Regions from separate parts of the Virgibacillus kekensis genome, predicted to be linked through region 3. Evidence: riboswitches for the same ligand, from Rfam matches in the RefSeq annotation. Region 3 holds a riboswitch; each other region holds the start of a gene.
What was found. A riboswitch is a leader RNA that binds a small molecule or an ion and turns the genes downstream of it on or off. The one in region 3 is predicted to bind cyclic di-GMP.
Positions count from the first base shown of each region.

Region 1: it holds a riboswitch for cyclic di-GMP, as region 3 does, so the genes downstream of both, ACFO3D_RS00920 (putative bifunctional diguanylate cyclase/phosphodiesterase) here and ACFO3D_RS04900 (anti-repressor SinI family protein) in region 3, are expected to answer to the same signal.
Region 2: it holds a riboswitch for cyclic di-GMP, as region 3 does, so the genes downstream of both, ACFO3D_RS05930 (hypothetical protein) here and ACFO3D_RS04900 (anti-repressor SinI family protein) in region 3, are expected to answer to the same signal.

Region 1 covers NZ_JBHSFU010000002.1:12,502-20,351, reverse strand. The annotation lists gene cyoE (heme o synthase) at 1-140, opposite strand, end outside; gene ACFO3D_RS00925 (hypothetical protein) at 244-1,641, opposite strand; gene ACFO3D_RS00920 (putative bifunctional diguanylate cyclase/phosphodiesterase) at 1,767-4,034, opposite strand; cyclic di-GMP riboswitch class I at 4,106-4,187, opposite strand; gene ACFO3D_RS00915 (ZIP family metal transporter) at 4,703-5,518, shown strand; gene ACFO3D_RS00910 (YjzC family protein) at 5,648-5,824, opposite strand; gene ACFO3D_RS00905 (GNAT family N-acetyltransferase) at 6,143-6,673, opposite strand; gene ACFO3D_RS00900 (vWA domain-containing protein) at 6,943-7,533, opposite strand; gene ACFO3D_RS00895 (hypothetical protein) at 7,649-7,850, shown strand, end outside.
Region 2 covers NZ_JBHSFU010000004.1:326,852-334,701, forward strand. The annotation lists gene ACFO3D_RS05915 (M20 family metallo-hydrolase) at 1-732, opposite strand, end outside; gene ACFO3D_RS05920 (amidohydrolase) at 725-2,023, opposite strand; gene ACFO3D_RS05925 (M20 metallopeptidase family protein) at 2,013-3,221, opposite strand; gene ACFO3D_RS05930 (hypothetical protein) at 3,447-3,692, opposite strand; cyclic di-GMP riboswitch class I at 3,734-3,818, opposite strand; gene ACFO3D_RS05935 (hypothetical protein) at 3,964-4,437, shown strand; gene ACFO3D_RS05940 (hypothetical protein) at 4,499-4,696, opposite strand; gene ACFO3D_RS05945 (PTS ascorbate transporter subunit IIC) at 4,811-6,175, opposite strand; gene ACFO3D_RS05950 (PTS sugar transporter subunit IIB) at 6,205-6,471, opposite strand; gene ACFO3D_RS05955 (BglG family transcription antiterminator) at 6,506-7,850, opposite strand, start outside.
Region 3 covers NZ_JBHSFU010000004.1:97,782-105,631, forward strand. The annotation lists gene ACFO3D_RS04885 (anti sigma factor C-terminal domain-containing protein) at 1-463, opposite strand, end outside; gene ACFO3D_RS04890 (RNA polymerase sigma factor) at 453-977, opposite strand; gene ACFO3D_RS04895 (helix-turn-helix domain-containing protein) at 1,215-1,547, opposite strand; gene ACFO3D_RS04900 (anti-repressor SinI family protein) at 1,631-1,768, opposite strand; cyclic di-GMP riboswitch class I at 1,794-1,878, opposite strand; gene ACFO3D_RS04905 (class D sortase) at 2,076-2,669, shown strand; gene ACFO3D_RS04910 (LCP family glycopolymer transferase) at 2,731-3,675, shown strand; gene ACFO3D_RS04915 (penicillin-binding transpeptidase domain-containing protein) at 3,774-5,798, shown strand; gene ACFO3D_RS04920 (hypothetical protein) at 6,054-6,386, opposite strand; gene ACFO3D_RS04925 (hypothetical protein) at 6,386-6,523, opposite strand; gene ACFO3D_RS04930 (chromate transporter) at 6,661-7,188, opposite strand; gene ACFO3D_RS04935 (chromate transporter) at 7,185-7,748, opposite strand.

The DNA of each region.
Region 1 (7,850 bases), on a different contig from region 3:
AGTGCCAACCAAAACCCCGCTATAACCGGCAGGACGTTCAGGACCAGCACTTTTCCTTTTAAAAGTGATTTAAAGTCGGCAATATATGATCGACTACTCTCGCCATTTTTATTTTTGGCGGAGACATCAGTTGTACGCATCCAAATCGGTCCTCCTGAAAAATTCAACTGGGAAATTGGTTCCCTGTAATCTATTGTAAAGGTTTACCGACTTTTATTTAAGCAGAAAGCACTACAAGTACTGTCAGGCCTGTTTTTGCATGCTCACGTACAGTTGCCGGTACGCCTTGGCTTCTGCTTCTTTACCCACTTTTTGGTACAACTTGGATAACCACTGGAGCGGCTCTGTATCATCCGGCTTTAGTTCCATTTCCCAGCTGAAGCATTCAATCGCTTTATCAAGCTGACCATATTTATAATATAGTTTCCCAAGCGGCCCCATCTGATCCAGATCATCGCTCATTCTTTCCATCCTGTCTATGTCACTGAACAATCCTAATTCTCCATTCCCTTCCTGAAAGGGTTTTAACCATTTTTGAATATAGCTCGGTTCATGGGTTTCCAGCATAAAAACAACCAACCGGTGTAAAACTTTTTCGGCATTTTCGGGGTGTAACTTGATAATCTGTTGGATTGGTCTGCTTAGCTGTTCAACCTTTATGTGCGAGGCCTTTAAATCCGATTGTTCCAGCATATCGACAAAATAGCCGGATTGGTTTTCGGTGGGCGTAAAATCATTTTTCTGCATAACCATTGCCGCTTTTTTTAGCTGTTGGTTTTTTATATACAAATCGAATAGGTCTTGCTGTAAAGGTTGGTAATCGGGTGTCTGTTCGGATAACGACTCAAGCGAGAGGATATAATCACTTTCATTAAAATGCTGCCTGAGTAATTTTTTTAGAGGAAGGTAGAGGTTTTCGGTAGGGTTGTTGACGAATCTGAATATCATCAGGGCAACCAAATCATTCCAGCGGGATTCTTTCTCCAGAATAGCTTCCAGCCCCTTAAATGACTTGTTTTCATGTTTACGTGCATACAGTACTTTTTCGGCAAAAATGGGATCTTTGGTAAGTAGTTCCTCTGTTTCACGTTTATACTGGGTTGCGTAGTCGCGGAATATCGAATCGCCTGATATTTCCCGTACCCAGCTGTGGTCAGGAGCAAAGTCCCTAAGGACCCGGATAACTCGGTAGCCGTGAAAACCTTGTCCATTACGGCGATAGACATAGAAAATCGACTTTATTTCATCAATCAGTTCTTGCTTAGAAATAAATGATTCAAAGAAAGTGAGAATGTACGCTTGTTCTTGGGGATGATAACGTTTCTTGAGCTTTTTCAACAAGGGAGCGAATTCAGCGGTCAGTTGATAAGAATCCTGTGAGGACAGAAGCCGATTTATAAGTGGATGCGGAGTCTGTAGTACTATTCCTTTTTTAAAGGACTCAGCGACAAAAGAATTATTTTCCAGACAGGAAGCTTTATATCCGGCAATATACTTTTCCTTATAAAAAAACAGATAATAGATCCTATTATCCTCACTGCATGCCTCGATTATTTCACTTTGGAGATAAAAAGCGGACCGTTTCGCCATAAGCCGTACTGGTGTTTCCTGATCAACAATTAAAAATTGTTCATTGGTCATCATATGCGCCCCCTTGTATTTTCTACCACTATAACATAATTACAGTGTTTTTACCGACTATGAAATTAAAAGGATTAACAATCAGGCAGGCTTTCCAAATTGCTAATCCTTTTCCATATATTTTATTAAGCCTTCGCCAAAAGAATACTATCAGCTAGCAATTTTTCAAACATCTCCGCTTTAATCGGTTTAGAATATAAATATCCCTGTCCAAGAGCACAATGGTAATCTTTTAAAATAGCAACCTGTTCTTCACTTTCAATCCCCTCCGCAATCACACGAAGGTTAAGATTCAACCCTATATCTATGATTGATCTGACCATCGAACGGTTCGCCTGCTTTTCCATATTACTTATAAAAGTCTTATCAATTTTAATCGTATCGATAGGAAGTTCTTTCAATATATGGAGTGATGAGTAACCTGTCCCAAAATCATCGATTGAAGTTTTGACTCCAAGCTTCTTCAGTCCTTGAAGCACTTTCATGGTCTCCGAAACATCCCGCATAATGCTTTCAGTGATTTCCAGTTCGAGATACTGTGCTGGCAATCCTGTCTGTTCCAGGATATTTCTTACGGTGGAAACAAACCCACGACGCTGAAATTGGCGAACCGACACGTTTACAGCTATACAAAGAGAATCATACCCTGCACGATGCCAGGTGGCAGTCTGCTGACACGCCTGATAAAGTACCCATTCACCAATAGAATCAATCTGACCTGTTTCCTCGGCTATCGGAATAAATTCAGTGGGAGACACAACCCCAAGTTTAGGGTGTTCCCAGCGAATTAGTGCCTCCATGCCTGCAATCGCTCCGGACTTCAGTTCAATTTTCGGCTGATAGAAGATGCTGAACTGGCTATCCCGGTCAGCCTTGCGAAGCTCACTCTCAATTTCCATCTTACGAGCCATACTTTTGCTCAGTTCTGCATTATAAAAGCAGTAATTATTTTTTCCACTGTCTTTAGCAAGGTACATGGCAGCATCTGCGTTTTTCAGCAAGTCTTCCCCATTATTGGAGCCATCATAAGGATAAATGCTGACTCCAATACTTGGGGTAACTGCAATTTTATATTCTCCAACCACAAAGGGGGCGGAAAACTCAATCAGAATAGCCTCAGCAGCTGCTGCACAGCCACTCTTTGTTGTACCGGAAAGGATGATGACAAACTCATCACCACCTAGGCGGTAAATCTGGTCCAGGTTTCCAAGTGCTTTCTGGAATCGTGCGGACGATTCCTGGAGCAGACTATCCCCGATATGGTGGCCTAGTGTATCATTTACCGTTTTAAATCTATCGAGATCAATCAGCAATAATCCAATCAGGCTTAAATCCTTTTTAGATGTCTCAATCGCTACATCAAGGTCCTCCTGGAAACTTGTCCTGTTACTAAGCCCTGTCAAGGTATCATGATACGCAAGATTTCGGAATTCGGTAAGTAAATCGTCGTTTTGTCGCATCACCAGGATTTGCCGTGCTATCACCATAAAAAAGACTAAGCTCAATCCAATACTTAATGCATTAAAGGCCCAATTGTAATCTATGCTAACCAGGATAATAAGAAGAATCACACCGGCGTAAGGAAAGATATTTTCCCGGGTTTTCAGATTTTGTCGGATACCCACATTTCGATTTGTTTTTGTGAGCTGTGCACTGCGACCTGCAAGCCCAATGATCAGAATGGCAATCAGCCAGAAGAGATCCACATAACTACCCAGCTTATATGTGCCATTAATTGTTTGTATTATAAAAATCGTGTCTCCTGCGATTTGCAATAGAAAACCAGCAATCAGGATTTTAAGATGTTTCCCTTTTCTGCTGTGATGGGATAAGTAATAGAGAATCGTTATTACAAACAGGATACTCAAGTTTGTGATTGGATATGCCAGCGTTAAAATAGAAACCGACACAGCCCCATCTGTATTGTTTAAAATTGGCTTAATCAGGTAATGAACACTGATGGTAGCCGCCGTAACCATAAAAACAATAATGTTAAATATGTAATGACTTCCTGGAATATTGAGGCTCAGTTCATGTGTCTTATAAATCAGCCCTATTAAGAAAACTAAATTAGCCAGAAGCCAGGCAATACTGGCAGCTTCCGGATATGCCCCCACTCCCTCAGACAATACCCCTACCAGCCAGATAAAATTGGAAATTATATATAGCAGCACACCGACACTCATCAGCAACCATGAAACTCGTAGTCTGGTAGTTAATCGCTGATAGGTCTGAAACAGCCAGACACAACTAGCAGCCCCTCCGATAATGGAGAATAACGAAGAGCCCATTGACCGCATAAAATCATTTTCATTATATAAAAAAGCCCATCCATAGCATATAATAACTGCCAGAATTAAAAAGGGCACTGCAGTATGTCTGGTGGTCAGCATATTCATCCCTCACGTTCCAAAATAGAAATACAAAAAGGTTATTTCCACTGGAAATAACCTGCGTTAATTCCCTTGGTATCTCAGCCGCCATAGTTTTTCCTTAGGCCTGAAGCTTTGCGTCCCTATCTTTCGATAAGTTTGCCCTTTCATGAAACATCATTCTATTTACTTTATATCTAGTACTATTTTATCACATGATTCCCGATAATATAATCCTTTTTGCCTATGTATCTAAACTTTTGATTTAATTTTATAGGTCACTACCAAACCTACTTATATGATGTATACTTTGAGTAAGATACGGGTCTAGTGAAAGTGTCGATTCCTACCACAAAAGTCATGATATTTATAACTACTGGCAGAATTTACCCTGTGATATCCTTTGGTTAATTCTTAGGAAAGCAGATCTCTCCTTCTACATAATGTCCAGACAGAACATCCTCGCTTCCAATCCACACATCAAATTCATTAATCAGTGCAAATCAACAGTTAGAATAGGGTATACACAGTACGCGGCTCAATGTCTGTTCTGGTTAAAAATTGACACTAATATCTATACAGGATAATATGTTTCGCAAGGGAAACTTTTTGTCGCTAACACATATATTACTTTAGAGATGATGAAATAACCTATATATATATGGTTTGTATAGAAGGGAATGACACGAATGATTGATTTTTTCACCAGCTTAAGTCCGGTCACACAGGCGCTAATAGCCACCCTTTTCACATGGGGAATGACTGCTTTAGGGGCAGCGCTTGTATTCACAACTAAAGCAGTTAATGAGAAGCTTATGGACGGAATGCTCGGATTTGCCGGGGGCGTCATGATTGCAGCAAGTTTCTGGTCACTCTTATCACCAGCGCTTGCTATGGCGGAGAACGGTTCATTTCCTGCGTGGGTCCCGGCAGCCTCTGGATTCCTGCTCGGGGCCATCTTCCTCTGGGGCATCGATAAAATTATCCCCCACCTGCACCCGGGCCTGCCAATGAAAGAAGCAGAAGGACTCCAACCCGCTACAAAACGAAGGAGTACACTCCTGGTTTTAGCAGTGACATTGCATAATATTCCTGAAGGGCTTGCTGTAGGTATCGCCTTTGGGGCAATTGCATCCGGGTCCCCCTCCGCATCACTTGCTGGTGCGGTAACACTTGCGATTGGGATGGGAATTCAGAACCTTCCTGAAGGTACTGCAGTTTCCATGCCATTGCGCAGAGAAGGCATGTCTCGGAGAAAGAGTTTCCTTTTTGGTCAGTTTTCCGGAATGGTCGAACCTATTGCAGCACTGGTCGGAGTCCTGGCAGTAACTCTAATGGAGCCGATCCTCCCGTTCGCGTTAAGTTTTGCGGCAGGAGCAATGATTTTTGTTGTTGCCGAGGAAGTTATCCCCGGTTCACAGGAAAATGGAAATAAAGACCTTGCCTCCATGGCATTGATGATTGGGTTTACCATCATGATGATCCTGGATGTTGCCTTAGGATAAACTTAAAAAGGAGCTAAGCACCGGAACAGAACCAGCCGTTCCCTCTGCTTAGCTCCTTGCTTTTCTACTTGTCTTCTTTGGGTGGTGTTCCATGCATGTTTACTAGAGGGGGACTAATCAAACGTTTAATTAAACTTTTACCCAGTAAGCTGCTTCATTCTCTGACGGTGATGGCGGGAAAGAGTCCCCTTCGTTCATATCAATCTCTGTATTATCGCCACTGGTGTTGCCATTTACTAGTTTGTCCACTTTGTACTTGCCGCTCTCTGACGCTTTTTCGCCAGTCTTATACTGTTTATTTGTCATGATAGAACACCTCCGATAAAATTTATTTATACATAGATATTCATTCTCTCTTTAGAAGACGACTAATTTTTTCAGGTAATAGTTTCCTGTTTTAATATTTCTGTAATATGGATGAATATTATGTAACAGGCAACGAAAGGAGTTCATCACTTGAATACTTCCATTATAGTTGCGTTGTTCGTGATTTTTATAGCCGTTTTTGCCGGCAACAAAAACAAAAATAAATAGACACTTTTCAGATTTATACACCACAGAAAGCGATGGTGCAACCCCACTTGGCATAACATTGAAAAAAGAAGGCCTGTGAGGACCTCCTTTTTATAATTCCAATTCATATTTGCAATGTTTGCCGTAGATATTGGCGATTCCTTTCAAGGGATAATGGCGCTGATAATAAGTGTTAAGACCTTCATTGTCCCCCAGGCAATCAAACCTGATATATTTTCCACCTCCATCTCTTACGAATTTCTTTGCCCAATCTATGAGCTGTTTACCTATCCCCCGTCCAGCATAATCCCGATGAACGACAATTCTATGTAAATACACAACGCCATCATCATGTATGTCTTCACCCCATATATCGGTATCCCAGTCGTTTGGGGAGTCTTCAAGTGTTATGGTGGCAATTGCTTTTCCCTCATGCTCCACCAGATATGTGCCGCTATTCTTAATAGATTCCTGGACCTCTTTCGTATTATCTTCCAGATTTGTTAAGTAATAATCCCATTGAGTCGTTTTCTTGGTCTGCAGCCATTCAGCTGCCTGGACGAGAAGCTCGAGAATCCGGTCCAGGTCTTCCCTGTTTGCCTGCCGCAATTGAAATACATCTGTACCATCGCGTAGTTCCATGAGAGATTCATCTCCTTTTCGATTTCTCATATAATATCATTCAATAAATCTTTCAGAACTCCTGCAAATAATTAGATAATCTCTCTTCCATGTTAATTCTTCTCATGGTTCACCGTCCCGTCCTTCATCCTAGTATTTACGTTGCCTGCCTAAAATTAAAATACGTATCCCCCTCTGCAACCTCGGAAAAATAGTCCTATAAAGAAAAAAGACACCAATTCTCCAGCTCTCTTCTGGTAGAATTGATTGCCTTTTCTCTTCCCTCCATACTATTCTATTTTTTTCCTACTTTCCGTAACCGCTTCGGCAACCATATCGTACATTACCTCTACACCTTCTGTAGAAGCCTCAAAATTAAAGGCCTTTTCCCGTGCGATGCCTATACTGTCTGCTTCCTCGGCGGCATCAATGTTAGCTCCCATGAAAATAAACTCCCAGTCATATTTTTTCTGTTGGTGTTTTATCAGTTCTTTTACCTTTTCATAAGTGAATTCTCTGCTAGAATTCTCCATTCCATCGGTAGTGATCACAAACATCACGTGATCTGGTCTATAGTTTGCCGATGTTCTAGATAGTCTGTACCCAACATCCAGAATGGTTTTACCGACAGCGTCCAATAAAGCGGTAGTACCACGGACATGATATTCCTTATCCGTCAGTTTCACGTGATTTGCATCAACGCCATTCCACAATAACTCGTAGTCATGATCAAACAGAGCAGTTGTAAGAACTGTTTCACCATCCAGCTTGCACTGCTTTTCGATAAAACTGTTAAACCCACCGATTGTATCATTTTCGAGGCCTGACATTGATCCGCTTCGGTCAAGCAAAAAAATAATTTCAGTTACGTTGTTTTTCATAATATTCATCTCCCTAAAAGTTAATCTGTTATAATAATAACCAGATTAATTTCTTCTGTGGTCGCCTGATAAGCGACAATTTTGGGAGGTGGGAAAGATTCTGGATAAAACATTATTGATTGAGCTTGAGAGGTATATTAACGACCATCTGGAAGAACGAACGTTTAGCATGATGGAGCCTCAGGAACAAATAAATTATAGTATCCAGGAAGACTCGATTCATGGAGAACTGGAGGATTTCATTAAAAAGAATCGGAAGCCCACCCTCAACCAGGTATTGTTCAGGTACGTAGATGAAAAGGGGCTCAAGGATTCGG
Region 2 (7,850 bases), 230 kb from region 3:
GGCTATCGCAACGAATGCATCTTTTCGGTTATGCATTGGCGTAGATCCTGTGTGATTTGCCATTCCCTTAGCCCTTACTTTAAGGCGAACGGGACAGGCGACACCATTTACAATACCTATTTCCGCACGATTTTCCACTATCTGTGTTCCCTGTTCAATATGAAGTTCCATGAAACTTTCCAGCTTTTCGGCCGAAAGCTCTGCTTCTTCAATTTTACTCCAGTTAAGACCATATTCGCTTACTGCCTCTCTGACAGTTATTCCATCACTATCGGTAACTTCACCAATTTCATCCTTTTCAAGCTGCCCGGTAAGTGCTTTACTACCAATCGTGGAAACTCCGAACCTGGCTGACTCTTCAGAGATAAAACAAATAATGGCGATATTTTTTGCAGGCTGATAACCCTTATCTTTCAACGCTTTGACCGCAGCCAGAGCGCTCAGAACTCCGGCCACTCCATCATAACCTCCACCGTTCACAACGGTATCAACATGTGAACCGAGAGCTATAGTTGGGGCTTCCTTATCAACTTCCCAAACTGCCCATTGGTTTCCTGCCTCATCCTCGGAAACGGCAAGGCCCAACTCCTCGGCTATTTTACGGAATTGCGCATGGGAAGCTTTCTCTTCCGGGGAGAAACTAAGGCGAGTAAAACCCTCTGGTCTATCCATTGTGTCGGTCAGATTAAGGGCCTTAAGTTTCTCTTCAAGCCAGTCAAACATCTCAGACATCTGATGATCCGCCTCTTAAAATACTGACGAAGGTATCAACGGCGACTCCCAGCACATCCTCCTCGTAGTCAAACTGCGGATGATGGTGCGGATAATCAAGTTTAGTACCAAACAGCATATACGTTGCCTTTCCACCATGTTCCTGCACCTTATTAATCATGAAGCTGGCATCCTCTGAACCGGAAACCTGGATTTCAGGCAGTACTTCTGTAATAAGTTCACTGTTTTTGCACCACTCCTGAATCTGTGGAATCAGCGTTTCGTCACAAACAACGACCTCCGTAATACCCACCGGATCAATGATACATTCCACATCATGCATATCAGCCGCAGCCCGAATAATGCGGGTAGCTTTTTCGGCCATATAGTCCGCCACTTCCTGTGTTTCCCCACGAACCTCGATTTCCATATAACTGTCTTCGGGAATAATGTTGCGTCCACTTCCAGCAGTAAGTTTTCCGACATTCACTCGGGTCACCCCGTCATTATGGCGCGGGATACCGTACAGATTGTTAGCCGCGGTTGTTGCTGCAAGCAATGCATTCTTTCCAAGTTCAGGATGCATGCCTGCATGTGAGGAAACTCCTTTAAAGGATATATTAAACTTGGTGGAAGCAAGGAACCCTTTTGTTGTTGCTGCAATTGTTCCTACCGGCATGGATTTCACGCCAATATGTCCGCTGTAAAAACGGTGAGCATCGTCAAGCCAACCCTTGGCAGTCATTGCCCTGGCTCCACGCCCACCTTCTTCAGCCGGCTGAAAAAGTAGTGTGAAACGACCTTTAAGGCTATCGGTATTTTCCGAAATGAACTTTGCCACGCCAAGCCCGATTGTTGCATGGCCATCATGGCCGCACGCATGCATAACGTTCTTTTCATCGGAAATGAAGTTATTTTTAGTTGGAAGGTGTGACTCATCCGTTGATTCATTAATCGGTAACGCATCAATATCAAAACGAAAACCTACATGGTCGCCCTGCTTCCCGGTATCCCATATAGCAACAAGCCCAGTATTCCCGCCGCGCATTTTTTCAAGCCACTCAGCATCAACTCCCCACTTGGCTGCCTTCTCTTCATGAGCATTAATGTCTTCGGTGGCAGGCAGCCCCATACGTGCATCCGAATCCAGGGCATCCTTACCAACATGAAGGGTAAAGCCCATCGATATGAGTTCTTTTCCCAATCGATACGTAGTTATATATTCCAGAAAACCAAGCTCTGGTAGTTTGTGAAGCGTACGCCGCCATTCGACGAGCTGTGGTGCTAATTCTTTTACAAAATTACTGCTCATCATAATCGCTCCTTAATTTGTTCAGTGTATCGATTGCCACCTGGGCAAGAAAGGCGCTTCCATGTGGCAAGGCTTTTTCATTCAGTTTGAAATTCGGGTCATGGAGAGGAGCCTGGTTCTCTTTATCCTCAATCTGTGTACCGAGCCAGATAAACGCTCCGGGATATTTATGCAGGAATCTGCTGAAATCCTCCCCGGCAAGTGATGGATTGACTTGTGGCACGGCATCATCACCAAGCATTTTCGTTGCCGATTCACGGGCTACTTCCGCCCATTCAGGTGTGTTAATGGTTGCTGGATAACCTTCCAGATATTCAATTTCGACTTCTCCATCAAACGCTTGAACAACCTGATTTGTAATGGTATGGAACCGTTCTTTCAACCGCTCCCTGATCTCAGGATTATAGGTGCGGATTGTTCCTTCAAGCTCCACCTTATCCGCAATTACGTTATGCCCATATCCTCCGTTTATTTTACCAATCGTTACCACGGACGCTTCAAGCGGATCAAGGTTTCGGCTGACTATTGACTGCAAACTGGTAATCAGATGGCCAGTCATTACGACTGCATCATTTGTTAGATGGGGCATGCTTGCATGGCCGCCTTTACCTTTTACGATAATCTTGAATCGGTCGCTCGCACCCATCATTTCTTTATCTCGTATGCCCATTTGGCCAGCAGGCAAATTTGGCCACACATGCTGTCCATATATTACATCCGGCGGATAGGTATCAAAGACTCCATCATCCAGCATCCGCTGAGAGCCGCCAACCGGGGAGTTCTCCTCTGCCGGCTGAAACACCAGCAAAACTGTCCCGTGGATGTGTTCGCGCATTTTGTTCAAGATATATCCTGTTGAAAGAAGCATTGATGTATGGGCATCATGTCCACACGCATGCATTACGTTTTCATTTTTTGAAACAAAATCATGGCTGTTAAGCTCCTGAATCGGCAATGCATCCATGTCGGCACGGAGCGCAACCGTCTTACCCTGATGTCCACCTTTTATAATTCCAAGGGCCCCAGTCTTAGCGAATCCGTTTTCAAATGGGATGCCAAATTCCTCTAACTTCGACTGAACGAATTTTGACGTCTCCCATTCCTGGGTACTTAATTCCGGGTTCTGATGAAGATGTCGCCGCATTTTAATAAGATCGTCTTTTATCTCATTCATATAGGTTTGAATTACTTCCTGCATTCTACTCCCCCTCTATATAAATTTAAAATAGATTTTATTGTCGAAAAAAAGAATTGATAAATATTATATAACATGCATATTTATAAATCAATTTATTTCGGAAATCGAAGCGTGTTGGGAAATAATGGCTTGTGAATATGATGGCTGACAATCTAATTATATAGAAGGAATCCGATTTAGAGAAGTATACCTGTACAAAAATAAAAAGCACCCTATCGGTGCTTTTTATTTTTCTGTTATGTAGCTCAGTGATGCTTTCTCATGATAACTTATTTTCTTTTTTAACTTATGCTTGAATCTCTCGTCAACACATCCGGAGGCTATCGCTGATAACTCCTTCAGTCTGACCTGGTGCCAAAAATATTTACCACGATTAGAAAACTTGGCTATCGCCAATACGGCAAAAGCCTTAGTTTTACGTATGCAGGAAAGAAAGTTTATGCTCTCTATCCGCTCCAAAAACTTCTTCAAACATATCCCTCCATAAATCCCATAAATCGTAGGAGGACGTATTCGACATCTGGCTGGCATTGTCGTGAGACTTTAGCCCCTGTAGTTTTGCGTCATCACTTTTCAGTGATTTTGCCATTTCGTACGATTTATGTTGATAGTTGTATTATCGTTCAAATGGCACCAGCTTTATATAGGGATATATGCCTATTTACAATTTATCAATTCCTATAACTATAATCCACTATGGTATGATGAATACTGTACGACAAAGCAAACAATCGGAGGACTTATGAATAAATGGTTCTTTTTCAATATAGCATTGCTCGCCCTTGGTACCTGGAACGTCATTAATAAGGCGGGTGAAGGGATTCCCACACACATATTTTTCGGCTTTATGGGACTTATTTTCATTCTTTTCAACTGGACTCGCCATGCAGTATTTTCCACAATCCGAGATTCATCCGATCGGGCCAAAAAAATTAAATATGCGAATCTGTCGAAAAGAATTCTGCCTTTTCACCGCTGGATTGGCACAACCGCGTTAATCCTCATACTAACCCATGCCACTTTGGTGATTGACCTATTTGGTTTCCAGTGGCAAAATCCTAAAATTGTGAGCGGTTTGCTGACAGCTACCGTGTTGACAGCCGTTGTAACAACTGGTTGGATGCGGAGATACCGCCCTTCAATAAAGAAACGGATGACCCATTTATGGTTGGGAATATCGATGTTCTTTCTACTATTATTGCATTTGTTATTTTAATTTGAAAAAGTATATAAATAAGCAGAGCCATAGATACTGCTCTGCTTATTATTGGAGTCGCTTAATTACTCTTATTTCTCATTGATTGCTCGTTCTTCTGCTTAACTTCTTGTGCGTTCGTATCACTATAAATATTTGTACCGCGACCAACGGACGTTCTTGCAATAAATTCTTTTGCTTCATTATAAGTCAGACCTGACCGCCTGCTTTGTTCGAGAATTTCCTCGTCAGTTAATTTTCCGTTATTATTTTTGTTCACATAAAGCACCTCCATTTTATGAGATATTTAAACAATAAACATAATTTAATTACGCAGGCTCAACCTCATACAAAAAAAACCTGCTATCTGTTAAGATAGCAGGATTACTTTAGATTATGCAGCATTGGATTTTTTATTTGCTGCTGAGCTTGGTTTCCATCCAAAAAAGAATGCTACCGCTAAAAGTATAAACGTTATAACTGTGAAGACCATATTTGATTCAAATAAGCGGATAAGATTTCCTAGTACAATTCCAACTGCCCCGAAGTCCGCGTCACCGAATGTAGTACCTTCAAATCCTAATGAACCGAGTACCGGTAATAACAGTGCCGGCAAAAAGCTAATTAATACACCATTTGCCATCGAACCAAATATTGCACCTTTGCGTCCGCCAGTAGCATTTCCAAATACCCCTGCTGCTGCACCAGTAAAGAAGTGTGGCACTAAGCCCGGCACAATAACCTTAAGTCCAAGCAGTGGCAGGAAAAACATACTGATTAGCCCAGCAATAAAGCTAAATAGAAAACCAATAATTACCGCGTTGCCTGCGAATGGGAATATGGCAGGACAATCCAACGCAGGTTTTGCATTCGGAACAATTTTGTCAGCTATACCTTTAAATGCAGGGACAATTTCGCCCAGCAACATCCGGACACCGGCAAGAATAATATAAACCCCTGCTGCGAAAGTCAACCCTTGCATAAAGGCGAAGACCAAGAAGTTTTGCCCGCCACTTAATTCAGACTCGATAAAGGAAGGTCCGGCAAATCCGGCTACAACAAAGAAAAGTATTACCATTGTAAGGGAAACAGCTACTGAAGTATCCCGTAAGAATCCTAACGACTTAGGTACTTTAAGTTCTTCAGTTGACTTGGAGTTTTTGCCAACAACTTTTCCAACCGCCGCGGATACCAAATACCCCAAGGAGCCAAAGTGACCTACTGCGAAATCGTCAGAACCAGTAACTTTTCTGGTGAATGGTTGTATCATTGCTGGTGATAGTACCATAAGAGCGCCAAGTATAATAGATCCTATAATTACCAATGATACGCCTGAAATACCGCCTGTATTTAAAATCACCGCAATCATGCATGCCATAAACATCGTGTGATGTCCGGTTAAAAAGATATATTTAAACGGTGTCATTCTTGCCAAAACGATATTTACAGCCATACCAAACAACATAATCATTGCTGTTTCTGTACCAAATGATTGCTGTGCCAGTGCAACGATTGCCTCATTGTTTGGAATAACGCCATCTACTTCGAAGGCCTCATTAAACATACTGCTGAATTGACCAAGTGCCAATACAATTACATTCGCTCCAGCATTTAAAATAACAAAGCCCATTATTGTTTTCAGGGTTCCCGATACAACGTCAGCTGCATTTTTACGTTGGACAAGCAAACCGACCAGCGCAAATAATCCAACCAAAATTGCAGGGGTGCCCAGAATATCTTTCATGATTAAGTCTACCATTGCACTTTTCCTCCATTCGTTATGCTAAATTAGATATTTTTTTCAAGTGCTTCACGTAATTCTTGCTTGTCCATTAGGTTTTTTAGTTTAACAACATTTTTGCTGCCGTCATCAATATTCCCTACAATATCTTCTGAACCCAGGTACAGATCTGCCGGTTCAGATTTAGCAGAAGAAAGGTCTGTGTGTGATACATCTGCTTCCTTACCCATATCCTTAAGAATCGATTTTACGTTCATTTCAACGATCATACTGCTTCCTAGTCCATTCCCGCATACCACTAATACTTTTTTCATTTAGTAAACCTCCTGTTTTTTTTATTTTCGATAATTATTGATTAATTAACTGAAGCACATCTTCCGAACTTGCGGAATTGATGAGTTTCTCTACCTTTTCATCATCAGACAGCATTTCTGTCAGCTCTGACAAAGCTTTCAGATGTGTCTGATTATCGATTGCTGCTAAAACCACGATTAACTGTGCACGGTGTTTTTCCTGCTCGGAAAAATATACCGGCTCTCTTAACCTCAATAAGCTCATGCCTACTCGCTCGACACCCGCTTCCGGGCGAGCATGGGGCAAAGCAATGTTCGGTGCTATCACAATGTAAGGACCAAGTTCCTTCACATTGTCGATCATCGCATCAATATATTCTTCTTTAATCGCCTTTCCATTCAACAATGGGGTTGCGGCTGTTCGTATAGCCTCTTCCCAGTTTGTGACACGATCCTCCAGTATGACTGTATCTTCGGTTAGTAATTCGTTGAGCATTGGTTCTCTAAACTCCTTTTTCTGATGTCTTTGCTCGGTACTGATTCCTGATATAGCAGCTTTTAAGCCTGCACGGTTATGAATGGTCGCGAATCTCTCGATAACTTGCAGCAGTTGCTCCGTGTTATAGGCTTCATTGTAATCCTGGTCGAATAATTTATTAACCTTATTAAGAATTTCCACCTTATCCGAATTGGACAATATTGCTGGCACATGGATGGTTGGTATCCCTTTATCCTTCAGAAGGTTGGTAGAAAAAATCACATCAGCCTCAATATGCTGGGAATTGTACTCCCTGACAGATTGAATGGCAACTACCTGTAGCCCGGCAATAAGACTCTCCAACTGAGTTTTAAGCATATTGGAAGTGCCGACTCCATTTTCACAAACAATGACTGCGTTTAAACTGGAGTCAACTTTTTTATTCTCTCGTTTCAGCCATCCACCAAAATGAAGGGTGATATAGGCTGCCTCTTCATCAGGAACTTTTTTTCTTACATACTGCTCCAGATGGACCATTACACGTTTGGTGAAATGAAATAACTCCGGATAATTTTCTTTTATATTCGCTGCCAGATGATTGGAAGTCTGGACACCATATTTCAGCCTGTAGTACGTTGGTTTAATATGAGTAAGCAGATTATTTTCCAAACCATCCCTATCATCAAAAATAACGCAAGCATACGTTTGGAAATCTGCTATCATTTGCCGAACCACTATTCGCAATCCGGCTATTTCACTGCTGGAAAAACTATTGAATTTTTCCCGGTGAATCTTTAAGCCAAGAAGGTTCATGGTTAAAAAACTAATCTCATCATCTGGAAATTCGATGGCAAATAGATCCATCAACCCAGCCGTCAATTTCATGCTGGCTTTATAATGTTCTGTATTCTGAAGAACTCTT
Region 3 (7,850 bases):
GAATAACAAATCCTTTGAGGCCGCTTTGATTTAAATATTTCTCATCAAGCTGCAGGGAATAATCTAATTCACCAAACAGTTGTTTCTCCGCTGAAACTTCTCCAATAACCACATCCCAATCACCGATTTCCCGGTATAATTTCAAGGTTGTCGACTGTGTCAGCAGTGGATTGATTTCTGCATCACTACCCCCACTAGCATTATTCACTTCAACCCCGGGATAGTGAGTCTCTATCACGGTAGAAACAAGTCTGTCGAAGCCCGCCTGCTTGTTAAAATCATAAAAAATGCTTACCGGGATCGTGTAGGCGATATAAACCAACAATATAAGCAGGAGCGTCTTGATTACAGTTAATGTAATGGATAAGCGGGTGCGCCATACAAGTTTCTTAGCACTCTTTTGATCCAATTCTTCCTGCCCACTTTCATTCCAGTCGCCTAATACATTTTTATCATCGTCCATCAATAGACCTCCCTCTTAAAAGCTCATCGTAATAACGGAATTTTTTCCTTGCCCTGTGCAGCGTAGTCTTCACCTGGCTATCACTTAAACCCGTCGTCGACACGATTTCTTTATATGTAAATTCCTGTATCTCCCGTAAATACAACACTGTTCGCATTCGTTCAGGCAATCTGTCCAATACGCTCTCGATATGCTCCTGTCTTGATTTGTTTTCCAGACTTTCATCCGGGTTACCTATATCACTGTTCTGCGTGCTTTCTGTCTTTATCCTTTCAACCATACGTTTTTCCGATTTCGATTTTCGGCTTGTATCAATATAAAGATTTCTCGCCACCTTAAAAAGCCATGCTTTTGGCTCTTTAACATATTGTACATTTAAGGAAATCATCGCCCTGTAGAATGTTTCCTGCAGCAATTCCTCGGCAACTTGTTTATTGCGGCTCATTTGCAATAAATATCGGTACAGCGGGAGTTGATATTCTTCAAATAAGTCGGCAAAAATCTTCTTTTCCAATCAACTCCTCCCCCCTCTATTACAACAACGAAACAGCAATGAACTTTGTTACATTTTTTTAAAAAGATTATTTCCGGAAGATAATTGCTTAAGATGTAAATGGATAAATCTATGAAACTTGCCGAGCAGTGAAATATATTTACACAACCGTGGAAAGCGAAATGTATTTCGATTTAGTCCACTTACCGCTAATTTTTTAACCACACAAAAAAACCGCAAGCTTATGGCTCACGGCTTTTAGTTTTCCTGTTTATTACGCCACTTGTTGAACTCCAGATACTCTTTAAACTGTTCTTTGGAAACACCTGAACTCATTGCTTCCTGAACAATCTCCAACCATTCCCCATCCAACTTTTCTTCTATATCGTTCTCATTATTTTTTTGAATAATGTCATTTACGGATACTCCCAGTACAGAACTAATTTTCTCGATAAACTGGATCGATGGATTTGTCTGAAGGTTTCGTTCTATAGAGCTTAGATATGATTTCGCCACTCCTGCCCGCTCAGCGAGTTCAGATATGGACATTTTTCTTTCTTTACGTATTTGCTTTATTTTTTCACCGATCAAGCCATACACCTTCTTTCAGATTAAATTATACCACAAAAAGGCGTATAGTTCTATATAAAGCACATTATTTTTACATTATTCTTTCACTTTTTTTCATCTTTCTCCAGAAACAACCGTATGTCCTCAACTGTCAGTCCAATTGCTTTCGCCTCTTTCATTAAAAATACCCACTCTAAATCCAGATCGTTACCAAGCTCGACTTTTCGTTCAGCACTCTGCATGTTTCCCCGTCCCCCATTTTAATTCCCAGGTAATCCAGCCGCCATAGCAACAATGCGTTAGACCTGTGACTTTGCGCCCTTATCTTTCAATAAGTTTGCTCTTTTCTGAGGATCCATGTTTTTCTTAGGACTACTATACTATAAAACTTCAATTTTGTGGGTGTCTTGTTTTGTCAAATGCAAACTAGTTTTGTAATTATCAGAAAACATTTTGGCGATATAGGGCTTTTGTTCTATAGATGTATTGATTTGTTCCTAAAAATAACCTATATTCTAATTAGATTACTTTTTCTGGAGGCGGATGTGGATGAAAGGTGTCGCTATATTACTCACGATTGCCGGGATTATTTTTATCGGAATTGGCGGCTACCAACTGTTTAAAACCGATCATTCGCAAAATAAAAGCCTGGAAGAAGCAAAAATCCGGCTGGCAGATCAAAAAAGTGAAACATCTTCCTCCCTCCAATCGTCTCATATGTTGGAGCCTTTTCTGCCGGACGAGGGTGAATCAGTTGGAATTCTGCATATTCCGAGGCTGAACGCCGAACTCCCTATCATTGAAGGAACTGATCCGGAAGAACTGGCGAAAGGGGTTGGCCATTATGCAGGGACGGCTTATCCGCTTGAAAAAAATCAGGTAGTTTTATCTGGACACCGCGATACCGTATTCCGCCGAATGGGGGAACTGAAACTCGGCGATACGTTGACAGTCAGAATGCCATATGGGGACTTTACCTATCAAATTACCGATACCGAAATTGTCAATGCTGATGACCGAACCGTAATTAAGTCAACTGCACCTGACGAGGTTCTCACCCTGACAACCTGCTATCCTTTTTCGTATATCGGTAACGCACCTGACCGTTACATCATTACCGCCCTCCCGGTCATAAATGAGTGATGGACGATAATGGCGGGGTCAGCTATAATTATAGTAATGGAAACAGCAGAGGAGAATAATAGTGGATTCAAGAACAGAAAAAAGACAGCACAAGAAGAAAAGAAAATGGCCATACTGGGTTGTTGGAATAATTGCAGCATTAGTACTAGCGATCGGCAGCTATATTTATTTTATATATGATCAGGTTGGCGATACAGTCGCCGTGATGCATGAACCGCTTCCCGGTGATGACAGTGAAGAGCGACAGAAAGAGCTTAACAGTATCTTCAGTGAAAATAAATCTATTAATATACTTTTACTTGGTGTTGATGAGCGTAAAAACGATAAAGGCCGTTCAGATACGATGGTTTTGATGTCACTTAACCCGAAAACCAACTCCATGAAAATGTTGAGTATTCCGCGTGATACGTATGTGAATATTCCAGGTGAAGGAATGGACAAAATTAACCACGCATATGCATTTGGCGATGTGAGCCTTACAGTAAAGACTGTTGAACAGATGCTTGATTTACCAATCCATTTCTACTCAAAAGTTAACATGGAAGGATTCAAGCAAGGTGTCGACGCACTGGGTGGAGTTACCGTTAAAAATGACCAGGCATTCACCCAGGGCGGTGAGCGTTTCCCTGCCGGTGAAATTAACCTGAATGGTGAGGAAGCTCTGAAGTACACGCGGATGCGGAAAAACGATCCGCGCGGAGATTTGGGACGGAATGAACGGCAGCGTGAAGTTATCAAAGCTGCGGTAGCAGAAGCAGCCAGCTTTTCGAGCATCACCAAGGTCACCGATATTCTGGATGTACTTGGTGGTAATGTGAAGACAAACATGACAATGGAGCAGATGCAGACATTGTTCACTGATTACCGTCAGACCCGTAACAATATTGAGACGATGGAAATCAGCGGGAGCGGCGATATGATCAACCGTGGCTGGTACTATATCGTACCTGATGAAGAAATGAATAGAATTAAAAGTGAGCTAAAGAATCATATGAACGCAGAATAAGTCATCTCCGGATGGCTTATCTTTTTACCTATACATGTTTTTGCATTAGGAAAATGATATTATTAAAGAGAATAAAGGATACATTTAAGGGGGTCACTATGAAGAAAATAATTGCATTGATTTCTGTTCTATTGCTTGTTGTGATTACAGCCTGTGCCGAGGATGAAGTAACTCCACAGGAACGGTTTGATCAGTATGTAAAACATTGGAACAAAAAAGAATTCAGCGAAATGTACAAAATGGTCACCACCAATTCAGAGAAAGAATATCCGACAGAAGAATTCGTTGACCGCTATAAAAATATATACGGAGACTTAAATGTTGAAAATCTTAAGGTGACATATAAGAAATTATCGGCAGAAGATATAGAAACCGCTATGGAAAAAGGGACGGCACAGTTTCCATTCCAAGTGAAAATGGAAACAATTGCAGGGCCGATTAACTTTGATTATGAAGCTACCCTAATCCAGGAGGGTGAAGAAGAAAATAAAAACTGGTTTGTTAAGTGGGATCCCGGTTTTATTTTTCCCCAAATAAAAGACGGAGGAAAAATCAGGATTGATACTGAAGCACCGAAGCGCGGAGAAATCCTTGATCGCAATCGGATGCCGCTCGCTATAAACGACAAGGTTCCAGAAATCGGAGTTGTACCTGAACGGCTCCAGCCTAATCCTGAAGAGCAAAAACAGAAAATCGCTGACTTACTCGGGATGAGTGTAGAGGAAATCAACAATGCCCTGAATGCTGGATGGGTTAAGCCGAATTTGTACGTTCCTCTGGCGAAGGTACCAAAGAATGACGAAGAAACATTAAGCCAACTGGCTGGAATAAATGGCGTTTCCCAACGTGCGGTAACCGGCCGGGTTTATCCCAACGGAGAAGCAACCGGGCATCTCGTCGGGTATATTGGCAAGATTACCGCTGAAGAACTGGAAAAACAGGAACCTGGTACGTATGGCCCGAACGATATAATCGGTAAGCGAGGAATGGAGCAATTGTTTGAAGACCGGTTGAAAGGTACTCAAGGTGTAGCCATTACCGTGGAAAAAGAAGGTCAAGATCCGGTTGTGCTTGCAGAAAAGCGAGTTGAGCACGGTGAAAATATTATTACGACAATTGATGCAGAATTACAGAAACAGATTTATGCGACATATGATGGAGACGCTGGTACGACCGCAGCAATTCATCCGAAGACCGGTGAAACCTTGGCGCTTGTCAGCAGTCCATCGTTCGACCCAAACCAATTCCTATTCGGCATCTCACAGTCGGAATGGGATAAACTGCAAAATGACCCACAACAGCCGCTGGTGAACCGTTTCACCGCTACCTATGCACCAGGCTCGACAATTAAACCTGTCACTGCCGCAATTGGACTTGGGAATGGCACTATTAAACCTGGTGAAGGTATGGAAATAAACGGTCTTACTTGGAGCGGTGGTGAAGGGTGGGGCAACTATGAAGTCCGCCGTGTATCCGAATCCAACGGACCAGTAGACGTCACAAATGCCTTGATACGTTCTGATAATATATTTTTCGCACGAAAAGCTGTTGAAATGGGTGTGGAAAAATATAGTAGTGGATTAAAGAAATTTGGATTCAGCAAAGAGTTTCCGTACACTTATCCAATCGAAACATCAACCATTTCAAACAGCGGCTCCCTTGATGATGAAGTTCTGCTTGCTGACACCAGTTATGGGCAGGGTGAGTTACAAATGAGCGCGCTCCATCTGGCTTCAACATTTACACCATTTCTCAATGATGGGAATCTGCTGAAACCAGTTCTGCTCGCTGATGAAGAAAAAAGCCAGGTCTGGCAGGAACAGCTGATTTCCACGGAACAAGCAAAAGTTGTGCGCGAGGCGCTTCGAAAAGTTGTCTCCTCCCCAATAGGTACAGCCAAAGGTGCACAAAAAGCTGATTTTCCTATATCCGGTAAGACTGGAACTGCTGAATTGAAGAAGGCTGGTGAGGAGTCAGGTGCTGAGAATGGATGGTTTGTCGCATATCCAAGTGACAGTCAGGACATTCTGCTTGCCATGATGGTTGAGAGTACCGAAGACCGTGGTGGCAGTGCCTACACGATTGACAAAGTAACAGAAGTATTATCAGCGTATAAGAATTAATCACTGGAAGAAGTCTACTCGACCAAATACGAGTAGACTTTTTTGTTGGCGTGAAACCTTTCAATATAACGCTGCATACAGGATCCACTTCACCCTCTCTACCCCTGCTTTTTTCCCTTTTAACGGAATGAGGTTCCAATTACCTCCATTTCTGACATCCAGATAAAACAAAGACCAAACCGATAATGCGATTTGGCCTGCAATCTCATATGCAATTTCAATTTCGTATCTATCTCCCCATAAGACATCCCTGCCCTATTTTGTCTGCCAGAATGAGAATCTGCTTCCTCTGTCCCCGTTCCCACTAACATTAACTGGTATCTGATGTGTTTTTTCCATGACCAGCTGGTAGTTCATCTCAATAGCCATGATATATTTGAAAATAATCAATCCGGTCAGGGCGAATTGAGCCAAACCACCAATTACATAAACCAAGCCGCCATCACTGTTTATTATCAATAGAGCTGCCAACAAAATTACTTGAATGAAGGTAGTCAGAAACGACCGCAATAATATGGATAATATAATTGAAACCATCCCAGCGATAAAAATAAAGCTAAACCCCTCTACTACGAATGAACCACCCATTACTCCTTCACCTCACTATTTCCCGGCTGTTCCGGTAAATCATATTGTGCCGTCCCGTATCGTCCATCCAGAAAACCGCCCGCAAGCCCCTCGTTGATCATTCGCTCAACCTCGTAATAATCGTTGTTTTCCATCATGACCCTCCCTCTTAGTTTCATTATCATATGTAAGGAGACCTATTTCCTTGACCCGTATCAACTTTTAAGAAATTGTCGCCCCCAGCACACTTTTTTTCTATCCATTAAAAAAAGCACTCCATCTAAGGAATGCTTTTTCATAAAAACACGGCGCCATATATCAATGTTATTCCTATTACAAATGCGGGATGAATACGCATCCGCTCAATCAGTAAAAAACTTGAAACGGTTATCAGCAGAACCTGCCATAACCCTATTCCTTCGTAGGACGTCTGGAAAAAACGCCAAGCCATTACACCAAGCAAAATAGCAATTACCGGCCGGACATACATTGTCAGCCGATGCACTTTTGGAGAATTTTTATATTTGTAGAGAATCCCTAAAAGGAGAATCATCAGCAATAGCGATGGGGCAACAGAAGCGAACACTCCGATGACCGCTCCTATTGGTCCTCCCTCGGCATAGCCGATATAACCGGCAAGTTTAGTTGCAACCGGACCTGGTAATGAATTGGCTATCGCAAGCATCTCACTGAATTCCTGTACACTCATCCATCCATATCGCCGGACAACCTCATTTTCAACAAGCGGAATGGACGCGGGGCCGCCGCCATATCCGAGAATCCCCGGAATGAAAAAAGCCATAAAAATATGCCAGTATTTCATGACAGCTTATCCCCCTTCTCGTCCGGAGATTTATCTTTCCTAGCTAAAGCAATCAATATCAACACGCCAATCAGAATGCCTGGATGTACATTCATGAACTCAAACAGCACAAATATAACTACTGACATAAGAAATGTCTGTGTCCAGCCCATCCCACGTCTTGCTTTATCGAAGAACTGCCATGTCAGAACGGCGAGCATCATTGCTACCACTGGAATTACCGCAGCAGTCATACCCTCAACCCAGCTTACATCCTTAATGCTCGATAGTGATGTAAGCAGAATAATCATCAGGGCAATTGTTGGGAGAATGGTAGCCATCACAGCATTAATCATCCCGAACATCCCAGAAACCTGGTAACCGATATACCCGGCCAGTTTTGTCGCAATCGGACCTGGCAATGTGTTGGAAAGCGCCAGCAAATCTCCAAAATCTTCATCGCTCATCCATCTGTATTTTTCAACGACTTCTTTATGTATAAGCGGTATGGATCCCGGACCACCACCGTAACCGAGAATTCCCACCCGGAAAAACGCTAGGAATAAATGCAATTGCTGCAAATGTATACCTCCTGGCTGGATGCCTGCTCATAATTTCTTAATTATTTTGTTGAATGATCAGTAATTGAAAACGTTTCATTCATTATTCCCGCAGGTTTCATT